DNA from 3 places in the Bradyrhizobium icense genome. Region 3 is predicted to be linked to each of the others. Evidence: riboswitches for the same ligand, from Rfam matches in the RefSeq annotation. Region 3 holds a riboswitch; each other region holds the start of a gene.
What was found. Region 3 has a riboswitch for cobalamin ahead of LMTR13_RS27145 (DUF1636 family protein). Riboswitches for the same ligand answer to the same signal wherever they lie in the genome.
Positions count from the first base shown of each region.

Region 1: linked by a shared signal. The riboswitch ahead of metE (5-methyltetrahydropteroyltriglutamate--homocysteine S-methyltransferase) and the one ahead of LMTR13_RS27145 (DUF1636 family protein) in region 3 are both predicted to bind cobalamin.
Region 2: linked by a shared signal. The riboswitch ahead of LMTR13_RS36710 (TonB-dependent receptor) and the one ahead of LMTR13_RS27145 (DUF1636 family protein) in region 3 are both predicted to bind cobalamin.

Region 1 is NZ_CP016428.1:870,488-880,992, forward strand. Features, by position in the region: gene metE (5-methyltetrahydropteroyltriglutamate--homocysteine S-methyltransferase) at 1-2,255, opposite strand, end outside; cobalamin riboswitch at 2,363-2,576, opposite strand; cobalamin riboswitch at 2,709-2,928, shown strand; gene LMTR13_RS04150 (ribonucleoside-diphosphate reductase subunit alpha) at 3,046-5,952, shown strand; gene LMTR13_RS04155 (ribonucleotide-diphosphate reductase subunit beta) at 5,978-7,105, shown strand; gene LMTR13_RS04160 (glycosyltransferase family 87 protein) at 7,359-8,582, shown strand; gene LMTR13_RS04165 (TetR/AcrR family transcriptional regulator) at 8,870-9,544, shown strand; gene LMTR13_RS04170 (OsmC family protein) at 9,635-10,060, shown strand; gene pyk (pyruvate kinase) at 10,070-10,505, opposite strand, start outside.
Region 2 is NZ_CP016428.1:7,907,720-7,918,224, reverse strand. Features, by position in the region: gene LMTR13_RS36735 (MFS transporter) at 1-914, opposite strand, end outside; gene LMTR13_RS36730 (ATP-grasp domain-containing protein) at 1,088-2,383, shown strand; gene LMTR13_RS42035 (hypothetical protein) at 2,413-2,574, opposite strand; gene LMTR13_RS36725 (hypothetical protein) at 2,748-2,990, shown strand; gene LMTR13_RS36720 (hypothetical protein) at 3,021-3,311, opposite strand; gene LMTR13_RS36715 (hypothetical protein) at 3,318-3,557, opposite strand; gene LMTR13_RS36710 (TonB-dependent receptor) at 3,852-6,146, opposite strand; cobalamin riboswitch at 6,260-6,459, opposite strand; gene LMTR13_RS36705 (FecCD family ABC transporter permease) at 6,605-7,648, shown strand; gene LMTR13_RS36700 (ABC transporter ATP-binding protein) at 7,645-8,427, shown strand; gene LMTR13_RS36695 (ABC transporter substrate-binding protein) at 8,427-9,263, shown strand; gene LMTR13_RS36690 (MBL fold metallo-hydrolase) at 9,410-10,450, opposite strand; gene LMTR13_RS36685 (DsrE family protein) at 10,490-10,505, opposite strand, start outside.
Region 3 is NZ_CP016428.1:5,805,745-5,816,249, reverse strand. Features, by position in the region: gene cobU (bifunctional adenosylcobinamide kinase/adenosylcobinamide-phosphate guanylyltransferase) at 31-534, opposite strand; gene cbiB (adenosylcobinamide-phosphate synthase CbiB) at 665-1,606, shown strand; gene cobD (threonine-phosphate decarboxylase CobD) at 1,618-2,583, shown strand; gene LMTR13_RS27155 (cobyric acid synthase) at 2,594-4,042, opposite strand; gene cobO (cob(I)yrinic acid a,c-diamide adenosyltransferase) at 4,068-4,721, opposite strand; cobalamin riboswitch at 4,761-4,977, shown strand; gene LMTR13_RS27145 (DUF1636 family protein) at 5,068-5,442, shown strand; gene cobW (cobalamin biosynthesis protein CobW) at 5,439-6,473, shown strand; gene cobN (cobaltochelatase subunit CobN) at 6,473-9,721, shown strand; gene cobG (precorrin-3B synthase) at 9,718-10,505, shown strand, end outside.

The DNA.
Region 1 (10,505 bases), 3.4 Mb from region 3:
CAGATCTGGGTATCGGATAGCCGCATCCGCGCCAGCTTCAGCAGGGCGGTCATCTCGCCGATCTCGGGAACGCGCGGCGAATGGATGTCGTAGACTCCGGGACCGATTTCGTTCGGGTATCGGTAATCCCTGAAGACATCGAGCAGTTCCATCTTCGAACGCGAGGTCTCGATCGAGATCACGTCGGCGTCCATTGCGCCGATCGCGCCGATGATGTCGTTGAACTCCGAGTAGCACATGTGAGTGTGGATCTGCGTCTCGTCGCGCACGCCGGACGAACAGAGGCGGAAGGCGTCGACGGCCCAATCGAGATAAACCTTCCATTCGGATTTGCGCAGCGGCAGGCCTTCCCGCAGCGCCGCCTCGTCGATCTGGATCATGCCGGCGCCGGCCGCTTCGAGATCAGCGACCTCGTCGCGGATCGCAAGCGCGATCTGCCGGCAGGCCTCGCTGCGCGGAATGTCGTCGCGGACGAACGACCAGTTCAGGATGGTGACGGGGCCCGTGAGCATCGCCTTCATCGGCTTTTTCGTCAGCGACTGGGCGTACTGCCACCACTCGACCGTCATCGGCTTCGGCCGCGACACGTCGCCGAACAAGACCGGAGGGCGAACGTAGCGCGATCCGTAGGACTGCACCCAGCCGTGCGCGGTGAAAGCGAAGCCTGCGAGCTGTTCGCCGAAATACTGCACCATGTCATTGCGCTCGAACTCGCCATGCACGAGCACGTCCAGTCCGATATTTTCCTGCCAGCGCACCGTGCGGGCCGTCTGATTCTGCAGATAGAGCTTATAGGCTTCGTCCGTCAGGGCGCCCCTGGCGTGAGCGGATCGGGCGTTCCTGACATCAGTGGTTTGCGGGAACGAGCCGATGGTCGTGGTCGGGAACGCCGGCAGGTTGAAGCGCTCGCGCTGAACGGTGGCGCGTTCAGCGAAGATGCTGGCGCGGAAGCGCATCGGCTCATCGATGCCGGCAACGCGTGCCGCCACCTTCGCGTCGTGAATGCGCGGCGAAGTCTTGCGGGAGGTCGCCGCCTGATCCGATGCCTTCAGGCTGGCCTCGGCCGCTGCTCGGCCATCGGAAAGCGCCGTTCCGAGGGCGGTCAGCTCCTCGAGCTTCTGCACCGAAAACGCCAGCCAGCTCTTGATTTCGGGATCGAGCCCGGTCTCCAGAGCCAGATCGATCGGGACATGCAGTAGCGAACAGGAGGGGGCGATCTGCACGCGATGCTTGCCAAGCTCGGCAATCACGGGCTCGAGCCGGTCGAGAAGCCGGCTCAAATCCGCGCGCCAGATGTTACGACCATCGATGAGGCCGAGCGACAGCACGCGGTCATCAGGAAAGCCGGTAAGCTCGTCGATCTGTTCTGGCGCGCGCACGAGGTCGAGATGCAGGCCGGCAACGGGAAGGGACAGCGCGGTATCGCGGTTGGCGCCCAGCCCGCCAAAATAGGTCGCCAGCATGACCTTGAGCTGCGGCACTGCGCTCGCGATCTCCGCATAGGCATAATGCAGCGCCTGCTGGGCGACGATATCGAGGTCGAGCACGAGACACGGCTCGTCGATCTGAACCCATTCCGCGCCGCGGTAGGCAAGTTCGCGCAGCACCTCGATGTAGACCGGCAGCAAGCGATCAAGCAGGGACAGCGGATTGAAACCGGCATCCTTGCTCTTGGCGAGTTTGAGAAACGTGACGGGGCCGACCAGCACGGGGCGGGTCTGATAGCCCAGCGCTTTCGCTTCCTCGTATTCCTCGATCGGCTTGCGCGAGGCGAGGGTGAACTGCTGATCCTTCGCCAGTTCGGGCACCATGAAGTGGTAATTGGTGTCGAACCATTTTGTCATTTCCAGCGCCGGCACGCCGTGCGCGGCGTCCTGCCCGTGATGGGCGTGGCTGCAGCTCGCCTCATGTGCCTTGCCTTGCGCGCCGCGGGCCATTGCAAAATATGTCGCGAGCGGGACCGGGCCGCCGTTCCAGCGATAGATTTCCGGAATCGCACCAACCATCACGGACGTGTCGAGCATCTGGTCGTAGAACGAGAAATCGTTCGACGGGATCACGTTGACGCCGAACTTTTTCTGGCGCGCCCAGTTGGCGGCGCGAAGCCCGACGCCGGTCTCGATCAGCGCCTTCTCGTCTGACGCGCCCGACCAGAAACTCTCCAGCGCGAATTTCAGCTCGCGGCGCGGACCGATGCGCGGCGTGCCGAGGGAGGCAACCGGAAGTGAAGAAGTGGAGATGGTGGAAGTAGACATTGGCTTAACCCCAAAAGTTGGGGGCAAAGGCCGAAGTGACACGTCTGGATTCCGCTACGGCAACGCGCGCGGAATCGCAACCGCACCACCGGGACACCCCGCCCGAGGACGTGTATGTTGTCGAGGCAGGTCTCCTGGCTCGCGGGTCAATGCTGCTGTCCGGCCTTCCCGAAACCTCGTGAGGTCTCAGTGACTTTGTTGGACAGCGGCTCGCCGCTTACAGTTGCGGGGGCAGCTCCGGCTTTGGCTTTTCGGCCGCACCGGCTTCCCTCTTAGCTTCGGAAGAACGTCTCCCGAAGAACCACGACAGGTCCACTTATCGGCAACGCGGCAGGCGCGTCAACTCGGCGACATCACCGGCGCGTTGTCATCGTTGTTCACAGCCCCGGGGTTCCGTCGTTGAAATTCTTGCACATCGCCCGCTCGCCCCATTGACAGCCGGATGCGAATAACACGAGATATAGCCGTCACGGTCCGCCATGGCCCAACACATGGTGGCTAAGAGGGAAGCCGGTGTATCGCGCGAAAGCCGCGAAAATCCGGCGCTGCCCCCGCAACTGTAAGCAGTGAGTTGCTCCCGAATCTTACGTCACTGATGCGGCATCGCATTGGGAAGACACGGGGACAACGGCGACCTGCAAGCCAGGAGACCTGCCGCGACACCGAAGAAAACGTCCACGGGCGGGGTGTCCCGGCGGCGCTTGCAGATTCATGCCCCGCGTTTTCGCGTGGGCTAAAAGCTGTAGCGTCCTCATGACATCCGGCCCCAACACCATCACGGGGTCTCTTGATGTCACTCTCTCTCGATCGCGAAGCCAGCGCCGCTCCATTCATCCAACTGCGCCCCGAATCGCTCGCCGCATCGGGAGCGCAGCCGCCAATGCAGGTGATCCGCCGCAACGGCACGATTTCGAAATTCGACGCGAGCAAGATTTCGGTCGCGATGACCAAGGCGTTCCTCGCGGTCGAGGGGCATGGCGCCGCCGCCTCCCGCCGCGTGCATGAAATCGTCGAGCTACTGACCGCCGAAGTCGTCGGCGCGCTGTCGCGCCGGATGAGCGAGGGCCGCACCTTTCATATCGAGGACGTGCAGGACCAGGTCGAACTGGCGTTGATGCGCAGCGAGCATCACAAGGTCGCGCGCGCCTATGTGCTCTATCGCGAGGAACGCACGCGCCAGCGGGCAGGACAGGGGGCGGCCAAGGCCACCCAGCCGTCGGGCGAGCCTTCGCTGCGTGTCACGCTGGCCAGCGGCGTGCAGGTCCCGCTCGATATTGCGCGGCTGACGCTGATCATCGAAGAAGCCTGCACTGGCCTTGAGGGCGTCGGCGCCATGGCGGTGCTCGCCGAGACGCAGCGCAATCTCTATGACGGCATCAGCGAGGACGAACTGGCGCTGGCGTCGGTGATGGCCGCGCGGACGCTGGTGGAGCAGGAGCCGAACTACGCCTATGTCAGCGCGCGGCTTTTGCTCGACAAGCTGCGCACCGAGGTGTTGTCCTTCGTGCACGATACGCCGACCAGCGCGTCGCAGGCCGAGATGGCCGCACGCTACGGCGAATATTTCCCGGCCTACATCAAGGCCGGCGTCAAGGCGGAACTGCTCGATCCCGATCTGGCGCGCTTCGACCTGAACAAGCTTGCCGCGGCGCTGAAGCCGGAACGCGACCTGGCGTTCCAGTTCCTGGGGCTGCAGACGCTGTACGATCGCTATTTCCTGCATGCGCACGGCAACCGCATCGAACTGCCGCAGGCGTTCTTCATGCGCGTCGCGATGGGGCTCGCCGTCCGCGAGATCGACCGTGAGACACGCGCGATCGAGTTCTACGATTTGCTGTCGTCGTTCGACTTCATGGCCTCGACCCCGACGCTGTTCAATTCCGGCACGCTGCGGCCGCAATTATCGTCCTGCTTCCTCACCACCATCGCCGACGATCTCGACGGCATCTTCAAGTCGGTCAAGGACAATGCGCTGCTGGCAAAATATTCCGGCGGCCTCGGCAACGACTGGACCCGCGTGCGCGGGCTCGGCGCCCACATCAAGGGCACCAATGGCGAAAGCCAGGGCGTGGTTCCGTTTCTGAAAGTCGCCAACGACACCGCCATCGCCGTCAACCAGGGCGGCAAGCGCAAGGGCGCGGTCTGCGCCTATCTCGAAACCTGGCACATCGACATCGAGGAATTTTTGGACCTGCGCAAGAACACCGGCGACGACCGCCGCCGCACCCATGACATGAACACCGCAAACTGGGTGCCGGACCTGTTCATGCAGCGCGTCGAGGCCGATGGCGAATGGACGCTGTTCTCGCCGGACGAGACGCCCGACCTGCATGACCTTTACGGCAAGGCGTTCGCCGAGCGTTACGCGGCTTACAAAGCAAAGGCGGCGCGGGGTGAGATCCGCGTGTTCAAGCAGATCCGCGCCACGGATCTCTGGCGCAGGATGCTGACCATGCTGTTCGAGACCGGGCATCCCTGGATCACGTTCAAGGATCCCTGCAATCTGCGCTCGCCGCAGCGCCATGCCGGCGTGATTCATTCCTCGAATCTCTGCACGGAAATCACGCTCAATACCTCCGACGAGGAAACCGCCGTCTGCAATCTCGGCTCGATCAACCTGCTCCACCATGTGCGCCAAGGCCGGCTGGACGAGACGCGGCTGCAACGCAGTGTGACGACGGCAATGCGCATGCTCGACAACGTCATCGACATCAATTTCTACACCATTCCCGAAGCGCGCCGTTCGAACCTGCGGCACCGCCCGGTCGGTCTCGGGCTGATGGGATTCCAGGATGCGCTGCAGGCGATGCGGATCGCGATGGCTTCCGATGCGGCGGTGACGTTCGCCGATACCAGCATGGAGATGATTTCCTACTACGCCATCTCGGCTTCCGTCGATCTGGCTGCCGAGCGCGGGCGTTATCCGTCGTTTGACGGCTCGCTGTGGAGCCGCGGCATCTTGCCGATCGATTCGATCGAACTGCTGGCGGAAGCGCGCGGCGGTCTCGCGATGGACCGCGGCATGACGCTCGACTGGGATACCTTGCGCGACCGCGTTAGATCGATCGGCATGCGCAATTCGAACGTGATGGCGATCGCGCCGACCGCGACGATTTCCAACATCTGCGGCGTCGCGCAGTCGATCGAGCCCGCCTACCAGAACCTCTACGTCAAATCCAACATGTCCGGCGACTTCACCGTGGTGAACGAATTTCTCGTTCGTGACCTCAAGGCGCGCGGGCTGTGGGACGAGGTGATGGTCAACGACCTCAAATACTTCGACGGCAGCCTCGGGGCCATCGATCGGATTCCCGATGACCTCAAGGCGCTCTATGCGACCGCCTTCGAGATCGACAGCGCTTGGTTGATCGAAGCGGCGTCGCGGCGGCAGAAATGGATCGACCAGTCGCAATCACTCAACCTCTATATCGCCAACCCTAGCGGCAAGAAGCTCGACGCGCTGTATCGGCTGGCGTGGGCGCGCGGATTGAAGACGACCTATTACCTGCGCTCGCGCAGTGCGACGCATGTCGAAAAGTCCACGCTCCGGGGGACCGACGGCAAGCTCAACAGCGTCGCGTCCGTGACGATGATGGCTCCAGCCCCGATCATCGTCGCGCCGGCCGCCACCGCGCCGGATTTAACCGGTGCGGTGGCGTGCTCGATCGACAATCCCGAATGCGAAGCCTGCCAGTAAGCAGCAAGAACAAAAGGAAACGACAATGCTCGACTGGTCAGAACCATCTGCGCCCGCGCGTCAGACGCCGCCTCTCGTAACGCACCCCGTTGCCGTGGCCGAACAGACCGGCCTTGGCACGATCGATCGTCGTGGCGGACGCGTGTCCGTCGACGACAAGCGGATGATCAACTGCCGCGCCGACGTCAATCAATTGCTCCCGCTGAAATACAAATGGGCCTGGGAGAAATATCTCGCCGGCTGCAACAATCACTGGATGCCGACAGAAGTGTCGATGCAGGCCGACATCGCGCTATGGAAATCGCGTGACGGGCTGACGGAAGACGAGCGCCGCGCCATCAAGCGCAACCTCGGCTTCTTCGCGGCGTCCGAAAGCCTGGTCGCCAACAACATCGTGCTGGCGATCTACCGCCATCTGACCAATCCGGAGTGCCGGCAATATCTGCTGCGGCAGTCCTTCGAGGAAGCCGTGCACACCCATACCTTTCAGTACATCGTCGAGAGCCTGGGGCTCGACGAGGGCGAGCTGTTCAACATGTACCGCGAGGTACCGTCGATCACTGACAAGGCAGCCTGGGCGCTGAAGCACACGCAGCATCTCGACGATCCCGATTTTAAGACCGGGACGCCGGAGGCCGACCAGGCGTTCCTGCGCGATCTCGTCGCCTTCTACGTCATCTTCGAGGGTATGTGGTTCTATACGGGCTTCGCGCAGATCCTCTCGCTCGGCCGGCGCAACAAGATGGTCGGCATTGCCGAGCAGTACCAGTACATCCTGCGCGATGAGTCCATTCACCTGAATTTCGGTATCGACGTCATCAACCAGATCAAGATCGAGAATCCGCATCTGTGGACGAAGGCGTTTCAGGACGAAGTCCGCGCCATGGTGCGCGAGGCGGCCGAACTGGAAGCGGCCTACGGGCGAGACACCATGCCGCGCGGGTTTCTCGGGCTGAATGCGGCGCTGTGCGAGAGCTACATGCACTTCATCGCCAACCGCCGCTGCGCGCAGCTTGGGCTGCAGCGGGTGTTCGACGAGACCGAGAATCCGTTTCCCTGGATGTCGGAAGCGATGGACCTGAAGAAGGAGAAGAATTTCTTCGAGACACGGGTGATCGAGTATCAGAACGGCGGTGCGCTGAGCTGGGAGTAGGGAGGCCATGCTCTCCCAACAAGTCGTCCCCGCGAACGCGGGGACCTATACCGCGTGATTTATTGATAAGGCACGACGGAAGACGCCTACTGTCCACAATCGGCATCGGTGGTTATGGGTCCGTGCGTTCGCAGGGACGACCGGAAAAACCGCCGGTACGGCGCTAGAACTTAAGATTTCCTCAATTCAGTCCGGCCTATTGCTTTAAGGGGTGCGCGCTTTCGGACAGGGCGCGCCCAGGCAAGGACTGCACATGACCGCCTCTCTTTCCACCCTCGAGACCGCACGCGAACCAGCCCCGATTCCGGCGTGGCTCGTGAAGGCGTGCCTTGTGCTGGCGGTTGCGAACGTGACCCTTTGCCTGTCGGCGTATTTCTCACACTGGTGGGTTTACAATGCTGACGGCCTCGGCATCCCGACCGACTTCATCAACGTCTGGGCGGCCGGCCGCCTGGTGCTCGATGGTGTCCCGGCTCAGGCCTATGACTGGGACATCCAGAAGCAGGTCGAGGTCGCAAAACTTGGCCAGGGTTTTGTCGGCTATTTTGCCTGGCACTATCCGCCGCCATTCCTGTTCGTCGCATCCTTGCTGGCGCAGCTTCCTTATCAGGTCGCATTTATCGGCTGGGTCGTAGTCAGCTTCCTGCCCTTTCTTGTCGCGATGCGCGCGATCGTCGGCCGCAACTTCGGCTATCTGCTCGCGCTCGCCATTCCGATGGCGTTCATCAATGCGCTGGTGGGGCAGAACGGCTTCCTGACCGCGGCGCTGATCGGCGGCACGCTCTATCTGATTCCGATACGGCCGGTACTGGCGGGCATCTGTCTCGGGCTTTTGACGTACAAGCCGCAATACGGGCTGCTGTTTCCGATCGTGCTGATCGCAGCCGGGCATTGGCGCGTATTCATCAGCGCCGGCGTAACGGCGGTCGTGCTGGCCACCGCTTCCTGGCTCGCCTTCGGCATCGAGAGCTGGCTGGCCTTCTTCCACTGGATGCCGAGATTCTCGCAGGCGTTCCTGACCGAAGGCCAGGCCCCATGGTGGAAGATGCAGAGCATCTTCTCGCTGGTACGTTACCTCGGCGGCAGCGAGCCGCTCGGTTGGGCATTCCAGTGGGTCCTCACCGCCTCCGTTGCCGTGGTGCTCGCGCTGATGTGGCGAAGCCGCGTACCCTATACGTTGAAGGCCGCTAGCCTCGCCGCCGGTGCGCTGCTGACCACGCCCTATCTCTTTATGTACGACATGATGGTGCTGGCGATCCCGATAGGCTTCCTGGTCCGCATCGGACTGCAGACCGGCTTTCGTTCTTACGAGCTTCCGGCGCTCGGCATCGTCGTCGCCCTCATCGTTTGCTACATGCTTACGGGCACGCCGACGGGTCTCGGCGCCACGCTGATCGTGGGCGGTCTGGTCCTGCGCCGCGCCGGTCCCTGGTGGCGGCATGAGCCGGTGCCAAAACTCGTCTCGGCAAGCGCGTGAACGGTGGAAGTTGATAGTCGCGGTATTATGCGCCCTGGCGTGAAATTACCGCTCGCCATCTGATGAACGCCGCCCGTATGCAGCAGCCGTCAAGGGTGCGGTGTCGCTGGCAAGTGCATCGGTAGCGGCTTCGTCATCAGTGTCGCAAAACCGTCTTGTCATCAGCCGTGAATAGTTGTTCACTTCTTCAAAGCGATGAGCTCTCCTATCGCTCAAGACATTGAAGGTGTGCGCGTTCCGGCAGGCTCCCCGGGGCTCGAGGGCGCGCCGGGGACGGAAAACGCGCCATGGTCTATCGGCGAACCCATCAGGTCGTAAAGCGGCTGGCGGCGCGGCGTAGCGCCATCCTGGCGGCGGCGCGGGATGCTGCGGCCGAAGGCGGCATGGCGGCGGTGCAGATCGCCCCGGTCGCGGTCCGCGCCAATGTCGCGGCCGGCACCGTCTATCGTTACTTCCCCTCCAAGGCCGAACTGATTTCCGAACTGATCGCCGAGGTGTCGCGGGACGAACTGGCCGCGATCCGCCGCGCGGCGGATGCGGCGCCGGGACCGTCCTCGGCGCTCGCCGCCGCCGTCACCACGGTTGCCGTTCATGTGCTGTCGCAACGCAAGCTCGCCTGGGGCATTCTGGCCGAACCTGTCGATGTCGACGTCTCGGTGTCGCGCCTTGCCAGCCGCCGCGAAATCTCGGGCGAGATCGCTGCCAGAATTGAGGCCGCGGTGCGTGCCGGCCATCTGCCGGCGCAGGATACCGCGCTCGCCGCCACCGCGCTGCTCGGCGCGCTGCATGAATCGCTGGTCGGCCCGTTGGCGCCGGAGAATCTGGATGATCCGGCGAAGCTGCGCGATGCCGTGCAGACGGTCACACTATTGGCGCTGCGCGCCGTCGGCGTCATGGATGCCCGTGCCCGCGGCCTCGTGGTGCAGGCCGTGCTGCCGGCAAAGGCGCTGGTCGGGGCCTAGAAACTTCCCTCCCTTTGCGACACGTCTTTGTCGCAACCATTTGCCACGCTGCGGCTTATCGACGATCCAACCCGCGATCAGGAGCATGCGATGACGACGACATCAGGGTCCGCCAAATGGCAGGGCGGCATCAAGGACGGCAAGGGCGCGATCTCGACCCAAAGCGGCGCGCTGAATGATTATCCCTACGGCTTTTCCAGCCGCTTCGAGGGCAAAGCCGGCTCCAATCCGGAAGAGCTGATCGGCGCGGCGCATGCCGCCTGCTTCACCATGGCGCTGTCGCTGATTTTGGGCGAAGCCAAGCTCACCGCCGAGCACATGGAGACCAAGGCCGACGTCACGCTTGAAAAGCAGGGCGATGGTTTTGCCATCACCTCGATTCATCTGATGCTGAATGCCAAAGTCCCCGGCGCTGACAAGGCGACATTCGAGGAACTGGCCGGCAAAGCGAAGACCGGATGTCCGGTGTCGAAACTGCTGAACACAAAGATCACGCTGGACGCGACGCTGCAGTAATTGGCGCCGTCAACTATCGGGCTTGCCTTCCCCACCGACAGTGGCGATGCGCACCATGTTGGTGGTGCCGGGGATGCGAAGCGGCACGCCGGCGACGATGATCACGCGCTGGCCTGCGTTGGCGAAGCCGTCGCGAAACGCGATCGAGCCGGCGCGATCGACCATGTCGTCCTGGTCGTGCGCATCTTCCGCCACCACGCAATGCACGCCCCAGACGACCGACAATTTGCGGCCGGTCGCAAGGTTCGGCGTGATCGCCACCACCGGCAGCTTCGGCCGCTCGCGGGCTACCCGGATCGCCGTGGAGCCCGACGAGGTCCAGCAGATGATCGCGGATAATTCCAGCGTCTCGGCGATCTGCCGCGCGGCGTCCGCGATGGCGTCGCCGACCGTATTCTCCGGTTCGGCCCGCTGCGCCGACAGCACCGAGCGATAGGTCGGATCG
Region 2 (10,505 bases), 2.1 Mb from region 3:
TTGACCGTCGCGATGATTGTTATGATGACGGCGTTGATCGCAAAGCTCGCGGCGGCGACATTGCCGTGGCGTTTGGTGCGGTCGGCAAGATAGCCGCCGGCCAGCACGCCGGCCGCGCTGGCGCCGAGATAGGCGGTCAGCGCGATGTTGGCGGCCGAGAACGTCACGCCATAGCCGCTCATCAGCGCAACCACGCCGAAATTGCCGATGCCGGCACTGGACAGGCCGAGCAACATGAAGAAGATCGTCAGCACGATGATCGCAGGCGTCACGATGCTCTGCTGCGGCGCCGCAGAGTCATCGGTCTTGCGATCGGCCGAACTGGCATCGGGAATCCTGATCGCGATCAATAGCAGCGCCACCACTGGTCCCACCGCGCCGGCCACGATCAGCGCGCCGAGCCCGCCGACGGCTGTCACCAGCATGAGCATGATCGTGGGCGCCACCGCGCCGCCAAGGAAACCCGCAAAAGTGTGGATCGAAAAGGCGCGGCCCATCCGCGCTTCATCCATATGCGTCGACAGGATCGCATAGTCGCACGGGTGATAGACGCTGTTGGCAAGGCCGAGTAGCGCGGCGCAGATGATCAGCGAGGCGTAGCTCAGGTGCAGGCCGAGCATGATCAGCGCGAGGCCGCCGACGGTGAGCCCGATCAGCAGCACCTTTCGTGCGCCGATATGGTCGGCGAGATAGCCGATCGGGGCCTGCGTCAGGCCGGAGACGACGCCAAACACAGTCAGCGCGAAGCCGAGCTCGATATAGCCGACGCCCAACTGCTCCTTCAGGAACGGAAACAGCATCGGCAGCACGAACAGATGGAAATGGCTGACCCAATGGGCGACCGAAATCGCTGCGAGCGTGCGCAGCGATGTATCCGCTTTGGCTTGGTGCGGTGCGGCCAGAATGTCGACCATGTCAGCTCAAAACCCTGTATTGCTTGCGGCCCGGCTGGGCCGTGCCGAAAATATAGGCCGACCGTTATTTGTCCATGAATGCCGTTGCATGGCTGCCCCGGCGCAGGGCAGGGCGCGCAAGAAAACACGTCAGGAGGGGAGACAAAGGCAGGTCGACGCGGCAATGATCCGGCATGCTTGATCCCGCAAAGCCGCTCCGCGTACTGGTCTCCGAAGGTTCCTCGACCTCGGCCCGGGAGGTCGTTACGATTCTCGGTCTTTCGGGCCATTACGTCGAGATTTGCGATCCCTCGCCTTGGTGCCTGTCGCGGTTCTCGCGCTTCGTCCGCAAATTTCACCGCTGCCCCGGATTGCGGGACGACCCCGCCGGTTACCTGGCCTTCGTCGAGCGGCAACTGGCCGACAGGAAGTTCGACGTGCTGCTGCCGACGCATGAGCAGGGATTTTTGTTTGCGCGGGTCGGGCAGCGCATCGAAGGCCGCGCCGGAATCGCGCTGCCGAGCTTCGAGAGCTATCGGCAAGCGCATAGCAAGGCCGGCTTCAGCCGGCTGCTCGATCGGTTGGGATTGCCGCAGCCGCCGACGCGCATCGTGAAATCCGCGCAAGGTGTGCGCGATGCGGTTCGCTTTCCGGCCGTCGTGAAAACCTCGGTCGGCACCGCAAGCCGCGGCATCTGGTTCGTGCGCAGCGCGGACGATCTGATGAGCGCGCTGCATGATCTCGGCGGCGGCGATGCATTCGCCGGTGAGGTGCTGGTGCAAGACCTCGTCGCAGGCACCACCGAGAAGGCGCAATCCGTGTTCTGCCGCGGCCGGATGCTCGGCTTTCATGCCTATCGGCAGATCGCGGCGGGCGTCGGTGGCGGCGAGGCGATCAAGCAAAGTGTGAACCGGCCGGTCGTCCGCGCTTATGTCGAACAGATCGGCCGGGCGCTCGATTGGCACGGCGCGCTGTCGGTCGATTACATCGTGCCGGACGTCGATACCGCGCCACTGCTGATCGATTGCAATCCGCGGCTGGTCGAGCCGATGAATGCCTATCGCTCCGGCGTCGATCTCGTCGGACTTTTGCTTCTGATCTCGCTGGGCGAGACGCCGGCTCCGCTGCTCGCAAGTCGCGAGGGCGTGCTCACGCGCCTGGCGATGCAGGCGTTGCTCGGATGTGCGGCGCGCGGCGGAACGCGGCCCGACATTCTCAGGGAATGCTTGCATCTCGCTGCGGCGCGCGGGCCCTATGCCGGCAGCAGCGAAGAACTCACACCAGTGCAATCGGACTGGATCAGCGCCGTGCCGCTGGCAGTGACGGCAGCCGTGCTGGCGGTTTCGCCGAAGCTGGCGATCAAACTAGCGCTCGGCGGTTTTGGCGCGCATCTGCTCGATGCAATGAGCATTCGGGTGATTGAAAGCGAAGGCTTCTATCAACACAACTCGTCATCGCCCGCGAAGGCGGGCGATGACGGCGGTGAGTGACGCGCCGGTCTGGTCACCTTACGGCTACCTCACAACGGCTCATCGTCAGGACCATAACGGTCCCGCTTCGGCGTGGCGATGTCGCCGTCCTCGTAGTCCTCCTCGTCCTCAACCGGCGGGCGCGGCGGCTTCTTCGGTTTGTCATCGCCTTGTTTCGGAGGCTCGCTGCTCTTCCTGCCTGTTCCGCCCATATGATTTCACCCATGTGATGCCTCTTCGCCGGATCAATCGGCATTTGCGCTGCATGCCGACTCAGGGTAACGGCATGACCTCAATCTGACCGTCCGGACGGTATCCTAGCGCCGGTCAAACGATTATTCCCGCCCTTTTTCGCCTCGTCCGAAGGGCATCGCATGGAGCCAGTATGAAGAAGCCCCGCATTGCGCTCGATGAACCGCAGCAGCGCAAGATCCTTCGCGCCGACAAGGCACCGAGCACCGGTTACTCGCTGGTCGTGGACGGCCACTTCAAGTCGCATCACGATACGGTCGAGGCGGCTGAGGAAGCGGGCATGGCGTTGAAGAACCGCTTCCAGATGCTTCAGGTGCAGGTTTACGATGCCGAGAACAAGACGCGATCGATGATCGATTGGCCGGGGCCGGCGTAACGCCGGATCTCCGAGCTGGATCGGCCGATCTCAGGTTCGCCGTCCGCCGTTCTGCTGGCTCGCCAGCCACTCCGACAGGGCCACCGGCTTCTCCTCGGGCCGCTTTGTGCTGCTGCGCGCCTTCTTTGCGGTCTTTGCGGCGGGCGGACGTTGCGGCTCGGCTGCTTCGCGCGCGAGCCGCAATGCCTTCAGCTTCGCCATATTGTCGAGCACGGCTTTCGCCGCTGCGTCGCGTTCGGCCTTGCCGGACTTTGCGTCCTGAACTGCTTTGGCCGCCTTGTCGAAGCGCGCCTGGGCGCGATCGCGATCCTCTTTCGTCATTTCAAATCAGCCTCTTTTCGCGATCCTGGCTTTGGTCTTGCCCTTGACCTTCGATTCCGGCGGATTTGCGCGGTCGGCCGCTTCCTTCGCCAGACGCAGCGCGCGCAGCTTCTCGGTCCGCTGGCGGATCGCGATATCGGCAGCCGCGATCTCGGCCATCGCCTTGATGCCGTCGACTTCCTGGGCGCGCTTGCGGTTGAGCCTCATTTCCTTCAGCTCGGCGGCGCTCTTCGGCTCATCATTCATGTCATACCTCTGAAATCACGACTGATATCGTCGAGCGGTCTGTGGCCCATTTACCACGGATCGGCGCGCAGAGGATGTTATTTTCGGTCGAAAATGGCGTGGTTTCTGACAGAATCTGCCTTGAGATGAAAGATTGACGGGAACACGGAGCGTGGAGCCGGTCCGGCAGGAAGCCGAACCGGCTAGAGCATTTTCGGTTCTGATTGAATCAGAACCAGGCTCTAGATTCTTATTTTGACGCGTTTTCTTGACGCGAACCGGTGTCCACTTCGCTTGAAAACGCTCTAATGTCGGTCAGAACGTCGCGCCGGCCTTCACCATGAAGGTGCGGCCGGGGAGCGGATAGGCCGAGAAGCGGCCCGGCGTGAACGAACTGGCGATGGCGTAGTCGTAATACTGTGCGTCGAGCACGTTGATCACGCTAAGCGACCAGAAGAAATGCTCGTAAGCGCCACTCAATTTGAGATCGACAGTGGCGTCGGCCGGGATGCGGCGCTGGGTGTTGGCCTGGTCGTTGTCCATGACGCGTTCGCTCCAGGCGCGCACCGTGGCGTCGAACACGAGATAGTTTTGCCAGATGTTCCAGGTCACGCCGCCGCTCGCGGTGTAGCGCGACACCAGCGGCACGTCATTGCCGGTGAACTGCCCTTCGCGGAAGACGGCGCGCGTATACGCCATGCCGCCGCGGAGCGTCACGCTGTCACTGACACGTAGCGCGGCGCTCGTCTCGGAGCCGTAGCGGCGGGTTGGATCGAGATTGACGTTGAAGAACAGCACAGGATTGAAATGGATCTCGTTCTCGAGATCCATGGTGTAGATGCTCGATTGCATCTGGAATCCGCCGCTCTTGATGCGGAATCCGCCCTCGATGTCATGCGAGGTCTGGGTCTTCAGCTTGAAGTCGCCGGGCAGCGGGATGAAGAAGGGGTCGAAGGCCGGTCCCGACGAAACGCGTTCATCCACGGTCGGGGTGCGGAACGCGCGTGCGGCGCGGCCGAATACCGAGAACACGCTATTGAAGCGATGCTCGAGACCGGCATGCAGCGCGTATTGTGTTTCGTTGCTGTCCAATGGGAAGGCTTGAGCGCTGCAATTAAAGAACATGGCGCAACCGGGCGCACTGGGATCGTACCGATCTCGGGCGCTCAGGCTGGTGTTTTGAACCCTGGCGCCATAGGAGAAATCGGTCGTCGGCAACAGGCCTACCGTGTGCTGCCAGTAGCCGGCCAGCGTCTGTTGCGACAGATCGTAGATGTGGGTCGGAGCGAGGCCTTTGAACGCCCCGCGCTCCTGGTTGAACGTCGCATTGTAATAGTCGATGCCGGTCAGGATCTGGGAGGGAATTCCGAAGATCGAATTCTTGACGCTCAGTCGCGGCGTGATCGACCAGGTCTGCAATGATGCGTCGTTATAGGTCGAGGAGAAGCTCGGAAGTGGCGAGGCAAACGGCACCGCGCCGAAGAAACCGCTTTGCGTATCCTTCTTCCGAACGCCGCCGTCGACGATCAGATCGACGCCGTTCATGATTGTCTTGGTAAAGCCGGTGGTTGCGCTGGCGCCCTGCTGGTTGCCGTAGTCGAACGGCGTATTGGTGCCCCTGCGATCGGTGACGAGTTGATTGAGTCCGATTGAGGGATCGACGGTACGTCCGCCCGGGAAACCGAGCTTCTGGTCGTCACCGGTCACCGTAAGGAAGGCCTTGAGGTCCGGTGTGGTATAATTGAGATTGCCGACCCCGTTGCGTTGATCGAGGGCGTTGTTGACCCGGTAACCGTCAGACTTGATGGCGTTGCCGTAGAAGGACGTCGACCAAGGTCCGTAGTTGGTCGCGGCCGAGATATTCGCAAGCCGTTGATTGAACGAGCCGACGCCGGCTTCGCTGCGGATCGTGACCGGCGGGCCGCCGACGCCGTTCTTCAGGACGATGTTGACGACGCCGCCGACCGCGTTGTCGCCGTAGAGCACCGCGCCGCTGTTGCCGCGGGTGATTTCGATGCGCTCGATCGAAGTGAGCGGAATGGTCGAGAGATCGACGCCGGCCATGTCGATATCGTTGAGCCTGCGGCCATTGATCAGGACGAGGCTGTTGGCGGTGGCGAACGCGCCGAACCCGCGCAGATCGACCGTCGTTTTCGCGCCGTTCACGCCGCCATAGAGCGATTGCAGTTGTACGCCGGGCGTCTGCGCGATGATCTCGGACAGCGTCTGGGCCGGCGAATTCGCGATCTCCTCTGCAGTGATCACGGTCGCCGAGGTGCCGACGATGCCGGAGAACTGCCGGCCGTTTCCGCCCGCACCCTGAGAAGCACTTTGCGCTGCGACGTTCGAGCGCGTCCCGGATGCGGGCCGCCTGCCGGTCGACGGCGCGGCTGCCGGCACGACGCGGCGCGAGGTTGATCCTTCATCGTAGGTCGGTTTTGCGCGAGTTCGGTTCGGGTCGGTAGGCGAAATGATCTCGATCGGCGGCAACTGTTCGGACGACGGCGCCTGCGCGTGCGCGCCGGAAATGCCGAGCGACACGATGGGAACGAGAAAACTGGAGGCGAGCCAAAAGCGGCGGCGCCGCGTGGCTGTATTGGTGGAAGACATGGTTCAGACCTCGGTATGACGTCAGTGGCACGTCACAGCGAACCAAGTCTCACCATGTGCTTAGAGCAGCTTAGGTGAAGCTAATGTCTGTACTCCCCGACCGACATCTTCGCGTGTGACCACGGCTGACGGCAGGTCTCCTGGCTCGCGGGTCGTTACCCCATCGTCGCCTTCCCAGGACCGAGATGCCCAGTGGCTTATGACGAAGGATTCGCCGCTTACAGTTGCGGGGGCAGCCGCGGAATTGGGGGATTTCCCCGCACCGCATTCCCTTTTGATCCCCAGAACGGGAACCGTCGGGAACTATGGTAGAAGTTTGACAAAGTCCGAGTCAATGCGCCCCGGGGCGTCCGGCGATCCTCACTGGACGAGTGCGCTATTTTTGCCGCATGAGCACTGCCTGAGGTCCCTTGCCCGCCGCCTGTACCGGGGCGGGTAAACCTGCTTTAGGACGATCGATGAGTGTTGAAGCCGTAGCCCTGACCAATGAGGGCGCCGCGCGCCGCCGGATCGGCGCGACCGCGGCGCTTGCCGCCCTCGTTGTGCTCCTGATGCTGATCTCGCTCGGCATAGGGCCGGTGCGGCTGTCGCCGCTTGCCGTGGCGGAAGCGCTGTTCGGCGGCGGCGGCGAGGTGGCGCAGGTGATCGTGCGGGAAATCCGCCTGCCGCGCACGCTTCTGGCGCTGGCGATCGGTGCCATCCTCGGGCTGTCGGGCGCGGCGCTGCAGGGTTTGCTGCGTAATCCGCTGGCCTCGCCCTCGCTGTTCGGCGCGCCGCAATCGGCCGCATTCGGCGCGGTGCTGGTGATCGCGCTCGGGCTGGCCGATGTGCGTTCCTATGCGCTGCCGGTCGCAGCGATCGTTGCGGCGTTCGGTTCGGTGTTCGTGCTGCTCTCGATCGCCGGGCGCAATGCGGGGTTGCTGATTCTCATCCTGTCGGGTCTCGCGATCTCGAGCTTTGCGGGCGCCGCCACCGCGCTGGTGATGAACCTCTCCAGCAATCCGTTCGTGGTGCTGGAGATCGCGTTCTGGCTATTGGGCTCGCTGGAGGACCGCAGCTTTCAGCACGTCATGCTGGCGTTTCCATTCATCGTTGCCGGCGCGATCATGCTGTTCAGCCAGCGCCATGCCTTTCGCGCGCTCAGCCTCGGCGAGGAAACCGCGCAGAGCCTGGGCGTCGATGTCGGACGTTTGCGGCTGTTCGTGATTTCGGGCGTCGCGCTCGGCGTCGGCGGTGCGGTCGCGGTCACCGGCACCATCGGATTCATCGGCCTGGTCGCGCCGCATCTGATGCGGCCCCTGATCGGCCACGATCCCGGGCGGCTATTGGTGCCGAGCGCGCTCGCGGGCTCGGCGCTATTGCTGGCGGCCGATATCGCGGTGCGCATCATTCCCTCGACCTCGGACATCAAGGTCGGTGTGCTGACCTCGATCATCGGCGTGCCATTCTTCCTCTATCTCATCATGCGCGAGCGCCGTGCGCTCGGCGGAGGCGTTGCATGAGCGAGGCACTGCTTCTGACCGCAAGGAGACTCGGCGTGCGACTCGCCGGCCGCGTCGTGCTGAAGGACGTTTCGCTGGCGCTGTCGGCGGGACATCTGGTGGCGCTGGTCGGCCCGAACGGCGCCGGCAAGACGACGTTGTTGCGGGCGCTGGCGGGATTGATCCCGTCCGAGGGCGAGATCGCGGTCGGTGGCGACGCGCTGGCTTCGCTGCCGTTGCGCGAGCGCGCCAAGCGCTTCGGTTATCTGCCGCAGGGGCATCTCGTGCATTGGCCGCTGCCGGCGCGCGATATCGTGGCGCTCGGCCGCTACCCGCATGGCGCGACCGATCCGGCGCGGCTGTCGCCGAAGGACGCCGAGGCCGTGCTGCGGGCGATGCAGGCGGTCGACGTGATGGAGTTCAGCGACCGTCGCGTGACCGAACTGTCCGGCGGCGAGCGCAGCCGCGTCGCGCTGGCGCGTGCGCTGGCGGTGGAGGCGCCGATCATTCTGGCCGATGAGCCGACCGCCTCGCTCGACCCGCGGCACCAGATCGACGTCATGCAGAATTTGCGCGCCACCGCCGACAAGGGCGTGCTGGTCATCGTGGTGACGCACGATTTAGGCCTCGCTGCGCGGTTTGCCGACCATGTGCTGGTGCTGCGCGAAGGGCGCCTAGTGTCGCAGGGTACGCCGGCGGAGGCGCTGTCCGAACAGGTGATGGCGGACGTGTTCAGGGTCGCGGCTTACCGCGCGGAATACCAGCGCGAGGCCGTGATCGTGCCATGGGCGGATGTCTGATGCGACGGAGCCTGGCATTTCTGGCCGCGATGATGACCCTGGTGTCCCCGGGCGCCACCGCGTTTGCCGCCAATCTGCCGCGGTTGGTGTCGATGAATGTCTGCACCGATCAATTGCTGCTGACGCTCGCCGACCCCGAGCAGATTCTGGGGTTGAGCCGGTTCTCGCGCGACGGCTGGCAAATCCAGGCGGGCGACATCAGCCGCTATCCGGTTCTGTCGGGCGGAGCCGAGGACGTGTTGCTCATCCGACCCGACATCGTCGTCGCCAGCGCATTCGACAAGCGCTCGACACGGGAGCTGTTGAAGGCCAAGGGGCTTCGTCTCGCCGAACTCGCCGTGCCGCGAACCCTCGATGAGGCGCGCCAGCAGATCCGGGAAGCCGGCGATATTACAGGGCATCCCGATCGCGCGGCGGCGGAAATCGCGCGGCTCGATGCTGCGCTGGCGCGCGCCCGCCGTGCGGTTGCGGAGCGGCACTATCGCGTGCTGCCGCTGTCGCGGCGTGGCTGGGTGGCGGGCAGCGACAGTTTTGTCGGCTCATTGCTGGCCGAAACCGGGCTACGCAGCGCGGCTGGCGATCTCGGCTTTGCCTTCGGCGGGTTTGCCTCGCTGGAGGCGATTGTGAATTTGAAACCCGACTTCATCGTGGTTTCGAACGCCGGCAATTATGCGCGCGATGACGGCCAGGCGTTTCTGGTCCATCCGGCGCTGGAGCGCTTCTACCCGCCGGAAAAGCGCATCGTGATTCCGGAACGCCTAACCGAGTGCGGCGGCGTAATGCTGGCGGATGCGCTCGATGCGCTGGCGGCGGAGTTGAAGCGGGTCGGGCGGTAGGGCCGCAAGCACGCGTCGTCCCTGCGAACGCAGGGGCCCATAACCACAGGACGCTGTAATTTAAGCAAGGTGTCGGCCACTGCCTTCTATCATCGGCGCCGCGGCGTATGGGTCCCTGCGCAGGGACGACGGCGCCCATCGATATGCTACCCTTGAACCACTGGCCCACCCACCTTCTTCCATGCGTCCAGCCCGCCTTCGATGTGCGCGGTGTTGGCTAGCCCCGCATTTTTGGCCGCGGCCACCGCCATTGCCGAGCGTTCGCCGAAGGCGCAGAAGAACACCACGCGGCGGCCGGTGGCGGCGGCGACTTCGCGCAGCATGCCGCCGGGCTTGAGGCTCTCGGCGATGGCAGGATACGGCGCATGCAGTGCGCCCGAGATCGTGCCGTGCTTGGCGCGCTCGCCGGTCTCGCGCAGATCCACCAGCAGAATGTCCGGCCGGCCAAGGCTCGCAATCGCATCGCGAGCCGATAGCGCAAGCCCCTGCTTGGCAAGCTCCTCCTGATGCAGGCCGACATGCATGTTGGCGGGCACGGCGACGTCCATCATCTTCGGGTTCGGCAGCTTCAGGTTCGCCATCAGTTCGATGTATTCGTCGACATTGCGTACCTGCAGCCGCGGATTGTAGCGCTTCTCCTCGCCGATGGTGGAAACAGTGTCGCCCTTGTAGTCGTGGGCGGGAAACACCAGCGTTTCGTCGGGCAGTTTCAAAAGCCGGTTGAAGATCGATTCGTACTGTGCGCGCGAAGAGCCGTTCTGGAAATCGGTGCGGCCGGTGCCGCGGATCAACAACGTGTCGCCGGTGAAGACGCGATCGCCCATCAAATAACTATAGGAATCGTCGGTGTGGCCGGGTGTGTACATGACATCCAGGCTCAACCCCTCGATCGTCACCTTGTCGCCGTCGGAAACCCGCATCGACACCACGTCGGCCTTGCTCTGCTCGCCCATGATGGTGATGCACTGGGTGCGGTCGCGCAGTTCGCCGAGGCCCGTAACGTGGTCGGCGTGCAGATGGGTATCGACCGCCTTCACCAGCCGCAGATCGAGTTCGCGCAGGAGCTGGCAATAGCGGTCGGCCTTCTCCAGCACGGGATCGAGGATCAGCGCCTCGCCGCCGGCGCGGCTCGCCAGCAGGTAGCTGTAGGTGCCCGAAACGCTGTCGAAGAGCTGACGAAAGATCATGATCGATGCCGCCCTATGTTGCTTCTCGACCTTACCACATCATGGCCGGACCAGC
Region 3 (10,505 bases):
CGACGCGTCGCAATACCGCCAAGCGCGGCATTACTTCAGCTTCATTGGCAATCCTGCCACGACGAATTCGACCTCATCCGCAACGGAGGCAATCGTCTGGTTCAGGATACCCGCCGCGTCCCGAAATGCGCGCGCCAGCGCATTATCCGGCACGATACCGAGCCCGACCTCGTTGGTGACCATAACGACCGGGCTGCGCTGGCGGGCAAGCGCGTCAGCGAGCAGCGAAGCCTCATGCGACCAGTTGCGTTCCGCGTGGAGCAGGTTCGACAGCCACAGCGTGAGGCAATCGACCAACCTTGCGCCACCGCCATCGGTTTCGATCAAGGCCTGGACGAGATCGAGCGGAACCTCGCGCTCGATCCAGTCCTTTCCTCGCCGCGCGCGATGCTTCGCTATTCGCTCACCCATTTCCTGATCGAGCGCCTCTGCCGTGGCGATATAGACGGGCTGTCCCGGAAAAGCGCGGGTGCGAACTTCTGCGCGTAGGCTTTTGCCCGATCGGGCGCCGCCCGTTAGGAGTATGATGTCCATGACGTCCTCCACTTATGGCCAGCACTAATCACCAATCTTCGACAAAGACAAAGGTGAAATCAGGCGATATGGGGCTTGCCTTGATAGGGAATTCTTGTGCATCAGGGCCAGGCACGACGGGAGAATGAGTGTGGGCTTTGCGGGAGCGATGGTGGTAGCGATGACGGTGGACGCCCTGTTGGGCTGGCCCAACGCGCTGTTCGCCCGCATTGGTCATCCCGTCACTTGGCTCGGGAGGCTGATCAACATTCTCGACATCAGCTTCAACCGGGCTATCGATCCGCCTGGAGTCAGGCGGATCGCTGGCGCAGCCGTGGCGCTTTTCGTGATTGGAGTTTCGGCCGGAATTGGATGGGCGGTTCAGGCCGCGCTCGCCTTTGAATGGAGCCGCATCGTCCTCCTGGGAATTCTCGCATGGCCCCTGGTCGCGCTGCGTTCGCTCTATGATCATGTGGCCGCCGTTGCGCATCCGTTGCAATCCGGTGATATCGCAGCCGCGCGTGCCGCGGTCGCGCACATCGTGGGACGCGATCCCGCAGCTCTCGATGAGGCGGGCATTGCGCGCGCGGCCATCGAGAGCCTGGCCGAGAATGCTTCCGACGGCATTGTGGCGCCCGTGTTCTGGGGAGCGTTGTTCGGGCTGCCGGGCATTGTCGGCTACAAGGCGATCAATACGCTCGATTCCATGATCGGCCATCGCACGATGCGCCACGAATCCTTCGGTTGGGCTGCCGCGCGCATTGACGATCTCGCCAATTTCATACCGGCGCGTCTCACAGGCATTTTGTTTGTGGTGCTGGCGACGCGGCCTTCGAATGCGTTGTCTTGCATGGCGAGGGATGCGCGCCGCCACCGCTCGATCAATGCCGGCTGGCCGGAAGCATCCATGGCCGGCGCGCTCGGCGTGCGGCTCAGCGGGCCGCGCATCTATCACGGTGGCACCGCCAACGAACCTTGGCTCAACGAGCGGGCGCGCGATCCGTTCGCTGCGGACATCCGGCAAGGGTTGAAGCTCTACGTCCGCGCCATGGTTCTTTTGGCCGCTGCGCTTGCGATTCTGGACTTCGCGTGACGGAGAGGGCAATGCTCGAGCATGGTGGAAATCTCGATCTCGCCGTTCAGCGCTTCGGCGGGCGTGCGCAGGACTGGATCGACCTCTCAACCGGGATCAATCGGCAGCCCTATCCGGTGGGTGAGGTGGAACCTAGATACTGGAGCGCGCTGCCGTCGCGATCCGATATCGAATCTCTCCATCAGGCTGCACAGCAGGCCTACGCCACCAAGGCGCGAATCGTGGCTCTTGGTGGCGCACAAGTAGCCATCCAATTGCTACCGAGTCTTTCGTCGCGCGGCCGGGCGCGAATTCTTGCGCCGACCTATAACGAGTACGCGGCGGTTCTTTCCGCCGCAGCCTGGGACGTGGCCCACGTTTCTGATCTCGAAGCGCTGGCGGGAGCCGATCTCGCCGTGGTTGTTAATCCCAACAATCCGGATGGTCGACGCCATCATCCGAACGAGTTTCTCTCGCTCTTGCCGCGCGTCGGTCGACTAGTGGTCGACGAGAGCTTTGCTGACGCCGTTTCCGGCTTGTCGCTGGCATCTGGGGCGGGACCCTCGGGGTTGTTGATCCTGCGCTCGTTCGGGAAATTTTACGGGCTTGCAGGACTGCGGCTCGGTTTCGCTCTCGGCAGCGAGGCCGATATCGCGGCGCTGGCGGCGATGGTGGGTCCATGGCCGATTTCCGGCGCAGCGATTGCGATCGGACGGCGCGCCTTGCTTGATCGCGAGTGGGCAAAGGCAACCGCGACGCGTCTGGCGCGCGATTGCCTCCGGCTGGATGCTGAAGTGCGATCGCAGGGCTGGCAACTGGTCGGCGGGACGCCGCTGTTCCGGCTCTACGAGACCGGCGACGCGCGCGCCGCGCAGGCGCGACTCGCTCGCGGCCAGATATGGTCGCGTGTTTTTGAGCAAAAGCCGGGATGGCTCCGGCTGGGCTTGCCGGGTAACGGGACGGAATGGTCGCGGCTTGCTGCCGCGCTCTCGCGTTGATCACTAATACTCAGCGCGCGAGTGCAAGCAGCCCATTTACATCGAGATGGCTGTCGATGTGATCGGCAAGCGCATCGAGCGCGCTCTCCACCCTGGCGCGGTATTGCTGGTCTGCGGCCGGAATGTCCAGTTGCGCGAGAAATGCGCTGCGGAAATTGTCCGAAGCAAACAGGCCGTGCAGGTAGCTACCGTACACGCGTCCGTCGCTGGAAACTGCGCCTTCCGGCGCGCTGCTAATCAAAGCAAATGGCCGTGCACGGTCCGGCCCGTCGGTATGCCCGATGTGAATCTCGTAAGCCTCGATCGGCCGGTCCGTTGCGGTATGGACCGCCGCAACCCGCGTGAGAGTCTTTTGTGGCGTCATCACCGTCGTCACGTCGAGGAGTCCGAGGCCGGGCGTTTCTCCCGCCGGTCCCTCGATTCCTGTAGGATCCGCCACACTGCGTCCGAGCATCTGGTAACCGCCGCAGACGCCGAGCACATGGCCGCCGCGACGGTGATGCGCGAGAAGATCGATGTCCCAGCCCTGCGCGCGCAGGAAGGTGAGGTCGCCGCGTGTCGACTTCGAGCCGGGAAGGATCACGAGTTTTGCATCGCCCGGGATTGCCTCTCCAGGCCGGACCATCACAAGGTCGACATCTGGCTCGAGCTTCAGCGGATCGAGGTCGTCAAAGTTCGCGATCCGCGACAGCGCGAGAAAGGCAATCTTGCACTTGCCTACCTTGCGAGCGTCAACAAGCCCCAGCGCATCTTCCGCCGGAAACTCGCCAGCGCGGGCGAAATAGGGCAGAACCCCAAATCCCCGCCAGGATGTGCGTGCTTCGATCAGCCGGTAGCCGTTATCAAACAGCGTCGGATCGCCGCGGAACTTGTTGATGACGAAGCCGCAGATCATGGCCGCATCGTCGGCATCCAGCACGGCCTTGATGCCGATGAGCTGTGCAATCACACCGCCGCGATCGATGTCGCCGACCAGCACCACTGGCACGTTGGCCTTGCGGGCAAAACCCATATTGGCAATATCGGCGCTCCTCAGATTGACCTCGGCTGGGCTGCCGGCGCCCTCGACCAGAACAAGATCGGCACGATCCTTCAGGCGCCCGAAACTTTCGAGGACCGGCTCCATCAGCGATGACTTCATCGCAGCGTACGCGCGGGCTCGCAGCGTCGCCACGCGCCGTCCCTGCACGATGATCTGGGCGCCAACATCTGTCTCCGGCTTGAGCAGGACGGGATTCATGTCGGTGTGCGGCTCGACACCTGCGGCCTGCGCCTGCAACGCCTGCGCGCGTCCGATCTCGCCACCGTCGATTGTCACGGCCGCATTGTTCGACATGTTCTGTGGCTTGAAGGGCAGCACCCGATAGCCGCGGCGGGTCGCGGCGCGCGCAAGGGCGGCAACGATGAGCGACTTGCCTACGTCCGATCCTGCTCCCTGGATCATCAATGCGCGCGCCATCGAATCGGATTCCGCGGTTGATTCGTCAGTACTCAACGCCGGGCTGCGCCTTGATGCCGGATCGGAAAGGATGCTTCACGAGCGTCATCTCCGTGACGAGGTCGGCGGCATCGATCAATTCCTGCCTGGCATTGCGCCCCGTGAGGACGACATGCGTCATCGGCGGCTTTGAATTGTTCAGGAACTCGACGACTTCTGCGATCTCCAGATAGTCGTAGCGAAGAGCAATGTTGATCTCGTCGAGCACGACCATGCGCAAGGCTTCATCGGCGATCAGCTGCTTGGCCTTTTGCCATGCGGCGCGCGCCGCGGCGATATCCCGGGCGCGGTCCTGTGTTTCCCAGGTGAACCCTTCACCCATCGCATGGAATTGACACAATTCACCAAAATGTCCGGTCAGCAGGCGACGCTCGCCGGTGTCCCACGCACCTTTGATGAATTGCACGACGGCGCAGGGAAAGCCATGCGCGACGCACCGCATGATCATGCCGAAAGCCGAGGAGGATTTCCCCTTGCCCGCGCCGGTATGCACGATGATGAGTCCCTTCTCGCCGCTCTTGACGGCCATCATCCGGTCGCGCGCTGCTTTTTTCTTCGCCATTTTGGCCGCATGGCGGGCGTCCAGCGAGGCTTCGGAGGTCACGGTTTCGTCCTCAGCGGCATCAGGTTCGGAAGTCATCAGCACGCTCCTTTGGCTTGACAAGTTGCACGCTTGGGCAAATGGTGGGGTGGCGTTGGTTCCTGTCCTACGACAGGCGAAGAGGGAATGCGATAGGGCTCTAGCCGCAAAGCTTGAACCTGAAACGCAGCCGCCCCCGCGACCGTGACCGGAGAGATCTCTAGAAGCCACTGACCCGTCAGGGGTTGGGAAGGCGGAGATCGAAGGGAAAACCTGCTCCGCAAGCCGGGAGACCTGCCAGCGCAGAGACTTGAGACCGGCGGACGGGGTGCTCCGCGACGGCAACGAACCGTTGTGTCTTCGGTTCGTGCGCCTCATCGCCTCCGCCAACACGTCGAGGAGGGCGATGACCGTCACGCTTCATGTCTGTATCACCTGCCGTGCCGGCCAACCCCTAAGCGAAGGCGAAATCACGCCAGGCGCGCGTCTGCACAGCGCCATCTTCGAGGCCGGCGTGCCGGAAAACGTCCACGTCGTTCCGGTCGAATGCCTGTCCGCTTGTAGCCACGGTTGCTCGGTCGCGCTCAGCGCGCCTGGACGGTGGTCTTACGTCTACGGCCGCCTGTCCGACGCAAATGCGCCGGACGTGATCGCCGGTGCTGCGGCCTATGCGGCGGCGCCCGACGGCATCGTGCCGTGGCGCAGCCGGCCGGAGATCTTCCGCAAACAATCGCTTGCCCGCATTCCACCCATCACCATCCTGCCGGAGGCCGCAGAATGAACACGCTCGCCAAGGTTCCGGTCACGGTCGTCACCGGCTTTCTCGGTTCGGGCAAGACGACGCTGATCCAGCACCTGATCGCCAACGCCAACGGCAAGAAGCTTGCGGTGCTCGTCAACGAGTTCGGCAGCGAAGGCGTGGATGGAGAGATCCTGAAGTCCTGCGCGGATGTCAATTGTCCGGCCGAGAATATCGTCGAGCTCGCCAATGGCTGCATCTGCTGCACGGTCTCTAACGACTTCATTCCCGCCATGGAGCAGCTGCTCTCGCGGCGCGTGAAGCCCGACCATATCCTGATCGAGACATCGGGATTGGCCTTGCCAAAGCCGCTGCTCAAGGCGTTCGATTGGCCGGAGATCCGCTCGCGGATCACGGTCGACGGCGTGATTGCGCTTGCGGATGCCGAGGCTGTGGCGGCCGGCCGCTTTGCGCCAGACCCAGTCGCGGTGGAAGCGCAGCGTGCGGCCGATGAAAACCTCGATCACGAGACGCCGCTGTCGGAAGTGTTCGAGGATCAGATCGCGTGCGCGGATATCGTGCTGCTCACCAAGGCGGACCTTGCCGGCGTTGAAGGACTTGAAGCGGCCAAGGCGGCGATCGTCGCCGAAATGCCGCGTCGCGTGCCGATGTTGCCGGTCGTCGACGGCGCTGTCGATGCGCGTATCATCCTTGGTCTCGAAGCGGCGGCAGAAGACGATCTCGCTGCGCGCCCCTCTCATCATGACGGCGAAGAAGAGCACGAGCACGACGACTTCGCCTCGGTTATAGTTGAGCTCCCGGAACTTGCTGATATCGATGCGCTGGTCGGATCGATCCAGCGGCTTGCGCGCGAGCAGAATGTGCTGCGCGCCAAGGGATATATCGCGGTCGCGGGCAAGCCGATGCGATTGCTCCTGCAATCGGTCGGGGAGCGGGTGCGGCATCAATTCGATATGCCCTGGGGCACGCGGCCAAGGCAGTCGAAATTGGTTCTGATCGGTGAACACGACGATATTGATGAGGCCGCTATCAGGGCGGGACTTGGTGTCTGATGCACGTCGTGTTTCGCGAGAGCCGCGGTCTTGAGGAGACCGCGATCCCTAAGGATCTCGGTCAGGACCCGGCCGACCTTGTCGTGCTCTCGTTCTCAGACAGCGATCTCGCCGCGTTCGCGTCCGGCTGGCGGCGTGGGCGTGCTTGCCTGCCGTCGCTGAGGCTCGCGAATCTTGCGGAACTGCGTCATCCCCTATCGGTCGACACCTATATCGAGCGGACGCTGTCGCATGCCCGCGGCATCTTGGTGCGCCTGATCGGTGGCGAGTCCTACTGGTCATATGGGCTGGCTGCCCTGCATCAATTGACCAAGGATCGCGACATCGCGGTTGCGGTGCTCCCGGCTGACGGTCGCGACGATCCGTACCTGGATGCGCTCTCGACATTACCCGCCTCGACGCTCGGACGGCTGAAGGCGTTGTGCGACAAGGGCGGAGCAATGGCGGCGCAGGCTGCAATCGCCCAGCTCGCATTGGCCTCGGGCCTTTATGCGGGGCCTGTCGTCGGCGAGATCGAAATGTCCGAGATCGGTTTTTATGATCCAGGTCGTGGCGCAATCGCGGTGCTGCCAAATTGCGACCAGCGGCCGCGCGCGCTCGTCACCTTCTATCGCTCCTATCTCACCGCGGCAGATACCCTCCCGGTCGACGCGCTGATCACAGCACTGCGACAAGCGGGTTTTGATGCCTATGGCATATTCGTCACATCGCTAAAGGCCGCGGGTGTAGCGGATTGGCTGAAGGGGCAGTTCGAGCAATGCCCGCCTGCAGTGATCGTCAATGCAACCGCCTTCTCTGCGGCCGCCGACGACGGCACGACGGCTTTCGATGCCGCCTCCGGCCCGGTGTTCCAGGTTGCGTTGTCGACGGCCCGGCGCGAGGATTGGGCGGAGTCGCTTCGCGGTCTCTCGCCGGGCGATCTGGCGATGCATGTAGCGTTGCCGGAGATTGACGGCCGGCTGTTTGCGGGCGTGGTCAGCTTCAAGTCGGCGGGTGAGCGCGATCCCGATCTGCAATTTGCGCAGTTGGCGCACAGGCCTGACGACGAACGTGTCGGTGCTGTCGTGGATCGGGTGGTGGCCTGGCACAGGCTCGCGGACAAGCCGGCAGGCGTGAAGCGGCTGGCGATTGTGCTCTCGAACTATCCGGGCCGTCCGCACCAGCTCGCGCATGCGGTCGGGCTCGACGCACTCGCTTCGGTCGAAACGATGCTGTCCGATCTCCACGCTGCGGGTTACGACGTGAAAGCGGCAGGAGCGCTCGGTGAAACTCTCCTGCGGGAGGAATTGATCTTTAGCGTTGCGGATTACCGCACGGAGCTGGCGAGGCTTTCGCGCCCGTTACAGGATGACCTTGCGCGCGCGTGGGGCGCGCCGGAGAACGATCCCGCCTGTCGTGGTGGCGAATTTCATTTCGCAGCGATCCAGCGTGGCAAGGCGATCATCGCCGTTCAGCCTGAACGCAGTGATGTTACCAATCGTGACGCGGAGTATCACGATCTCTCGCGCACGCCTCGCCACGCCTATGTCGCGTTCTATCTCTGGCTGAGGCAGCAAGAGGTCGACGCGGTCCTCCATATGGGCACCCACGGAACGCTGGAATGGCTGCCCGGCAAGTCCGTGGCGCTGTCCGCTGCCTGCTGGCCGGAAGCGCTGATTGGCAGCGCGCCGGTGATCTATCCTTTCATCGTCAACGATCCCGGCGAGGCGGCGCAGGCCAAGCGGCGCATCGGCGCGGTCACGATCGGGCATTTGCCGCCACCTCTGGCGCGGGCGGCTTTGCCGGAAGGCCTGCGCCGGCTCGAGCAACTGCTCGATGAATACTCGACCGCCGACGGTCTCGATCCCGCGCGCCGCCAGCGCCTGATCGCGTTGGTCCGCGATGAAGCGCGTGCCGCGGGACTGGAAGAGGATCTCGGCCTTGGCGCCTTGGCTGCGCCGGCCGAGGCAATTCCCCGGATCGATCGCTTCGTCTGCGACCTCAAGGAAAGCCAGTTCGGCGATGGCCTGCATGTGTTCGGCCGCGGGGCTTGCGGCGAGGCGGAGAAGGGCGCGCTGCTTGACGCTCTCTCTGGTAGGCGCGTTGCTCCGGGGCCCGCCGGCTCGCCATATCGTGGGCGGCGCGATGTGCTGCCGACCGGACGCAATCTGTTCGCCGTCGATCCCCGCGCAGTGCCGACACCGTCCGCGCACGTGCAGGGGATCAAGCTCGCCGAGGAATTGCTGCGCCGTCACCTGCAGGATCACGGCGACTGGCCCAAGGGGCTGCTGGTTGATCTCTGGGGATCATCGACCATGCGCACCGCTGGCGAGGATTTCGCGATGGCCCTGCACCTGGCAGGCATCGCGCCGCGCTGGGACCACGGGTCGGGTCGGGTGTTGGGTTATGAGATCATCGCACTGGCCGCTCTTGGTCGACCGCGCATCGAAGTGACGCTTCGCGTGTCGGGGCTGTTTCGCGACGTCTTCTCATCCCTTGCGCAATTGTTCGAGGCGGCGACCGAAGCGCTTTCTGAACGCGACGAGGAGGGCGAAGAAAATCCCTATCGCCATCGCGCGGCGCACGTGTTCGGGCCACGGCCCGGGCATTATGGTGTCGGCATGCCATCGCTGCCGAATGTTCTGACGGAGGAGGCGCGCGAGGCGGCCGGTGAGGCCTGGCTTTCGGCCTCGTCCTGGGCATTCGCATCGGACGGCACGATGCGGCCTGATCGGACAGGTATCGAGGCAAGGCTCGTCGCCGCCGATGCCTTCGTCCATGCGCAGGACCTGCCGGAAACCGACCTGCTATTAGCTGCAGACTATGCCGTGCACGAGGCGGGCATTGCGGCCGCGGCGGCGCGCCTCGGCATGGCCGCCCCATCACTCTATCATCTCGATGCCACGCGCCCGGATCGTCCGCAGGCACGCTCGTTGACAGAAGAGCTGTCGCGCGTGGTGCGTGCTCGCGCTGCCAATCCGACATGGATCGCGGGCATGATGCGCCACGGCTTCCGGGGCGCGGCCGAGATAGCAGCGACGCTCGACCACATGGCCTCTTTCGCCCTTCTCGCCCGGGCCGTGCCTCCGCATCTCTTCGATCTTTATTACGAAGCGACACTTGGCAATGACGAGGTGCGGAGCTTCTTGGCGCGCAAAAATCCGGCGGCGCTCGCGACGATCGAGGCTTGCTTCACTCGTTTGCATGAAGCTTCGCTCTGGAGGACGCAACGCAATTCGATCGCGGCTGCGCTGCGGGAGGCCTCATGAGCGCCGTTGCGATCAAGGGGTGGTGTCCCGGCGCTTTGCGGCCGATGCGATCGGGAGATGGGCTCGTGGTTCGCGTCCGGCCGCACGGTGGCCGGCTCGATGCCAAGCAGGCAGCGGGAATTGCGGCGCTGGCCGAGCGCTACGGCAACGGCCTCATCGATCTGACCAGCCGGGCCAACCTGCAAATCAGGGGTGTCAGTGATCAAGGTCATCGGCCTTTGATCGAGGAACTCTCGCGGCTGCACTTGCTCGATCCCGATCCGGAGTCGGAAGCGCGGCGCAACATCCTTGTCACGCCCTTCTGGAGCGCAAGTGACGATACCTGTTTTCTCGCTGCAGAACTTGAACAGAGGCTTGTGATGGGACCGCCCGGCCTGCCGACCAAATTCGGCTTCGCCGTCGATTGCGGGACAGAGCGCGCGCTGGCCGGCGCATCTGCCGATATCCGCATTGAGCGCAGCATCGCGGGAGAGCTGATCGTGCGTGCCGACGGCGCGGAGCATGGTCGTCCCGTAGCACGGAGCGAAGCCGTCAAGGTTGCGCTCGCGCTTGCCGAGTGGTTCGTCGATTTCGGCGGAGCGAGGGATGGGCGAGGGCGGATGGCAGCGCATATCGGGGCTGGCGCAAAGCTGCCGGACGCGCTTCGTGGCCGCGCCGAGCCGGTTCGAACGATCGCCGAGCCGCGCCTGGGGCTCTATCCGCAAGGCGCGATGGTCGGCGCGGCATTCGGGCAGGTAACTCGTGCGACGCTCAGCTATCTGGCTGGATGCTCGCCAGGATTACG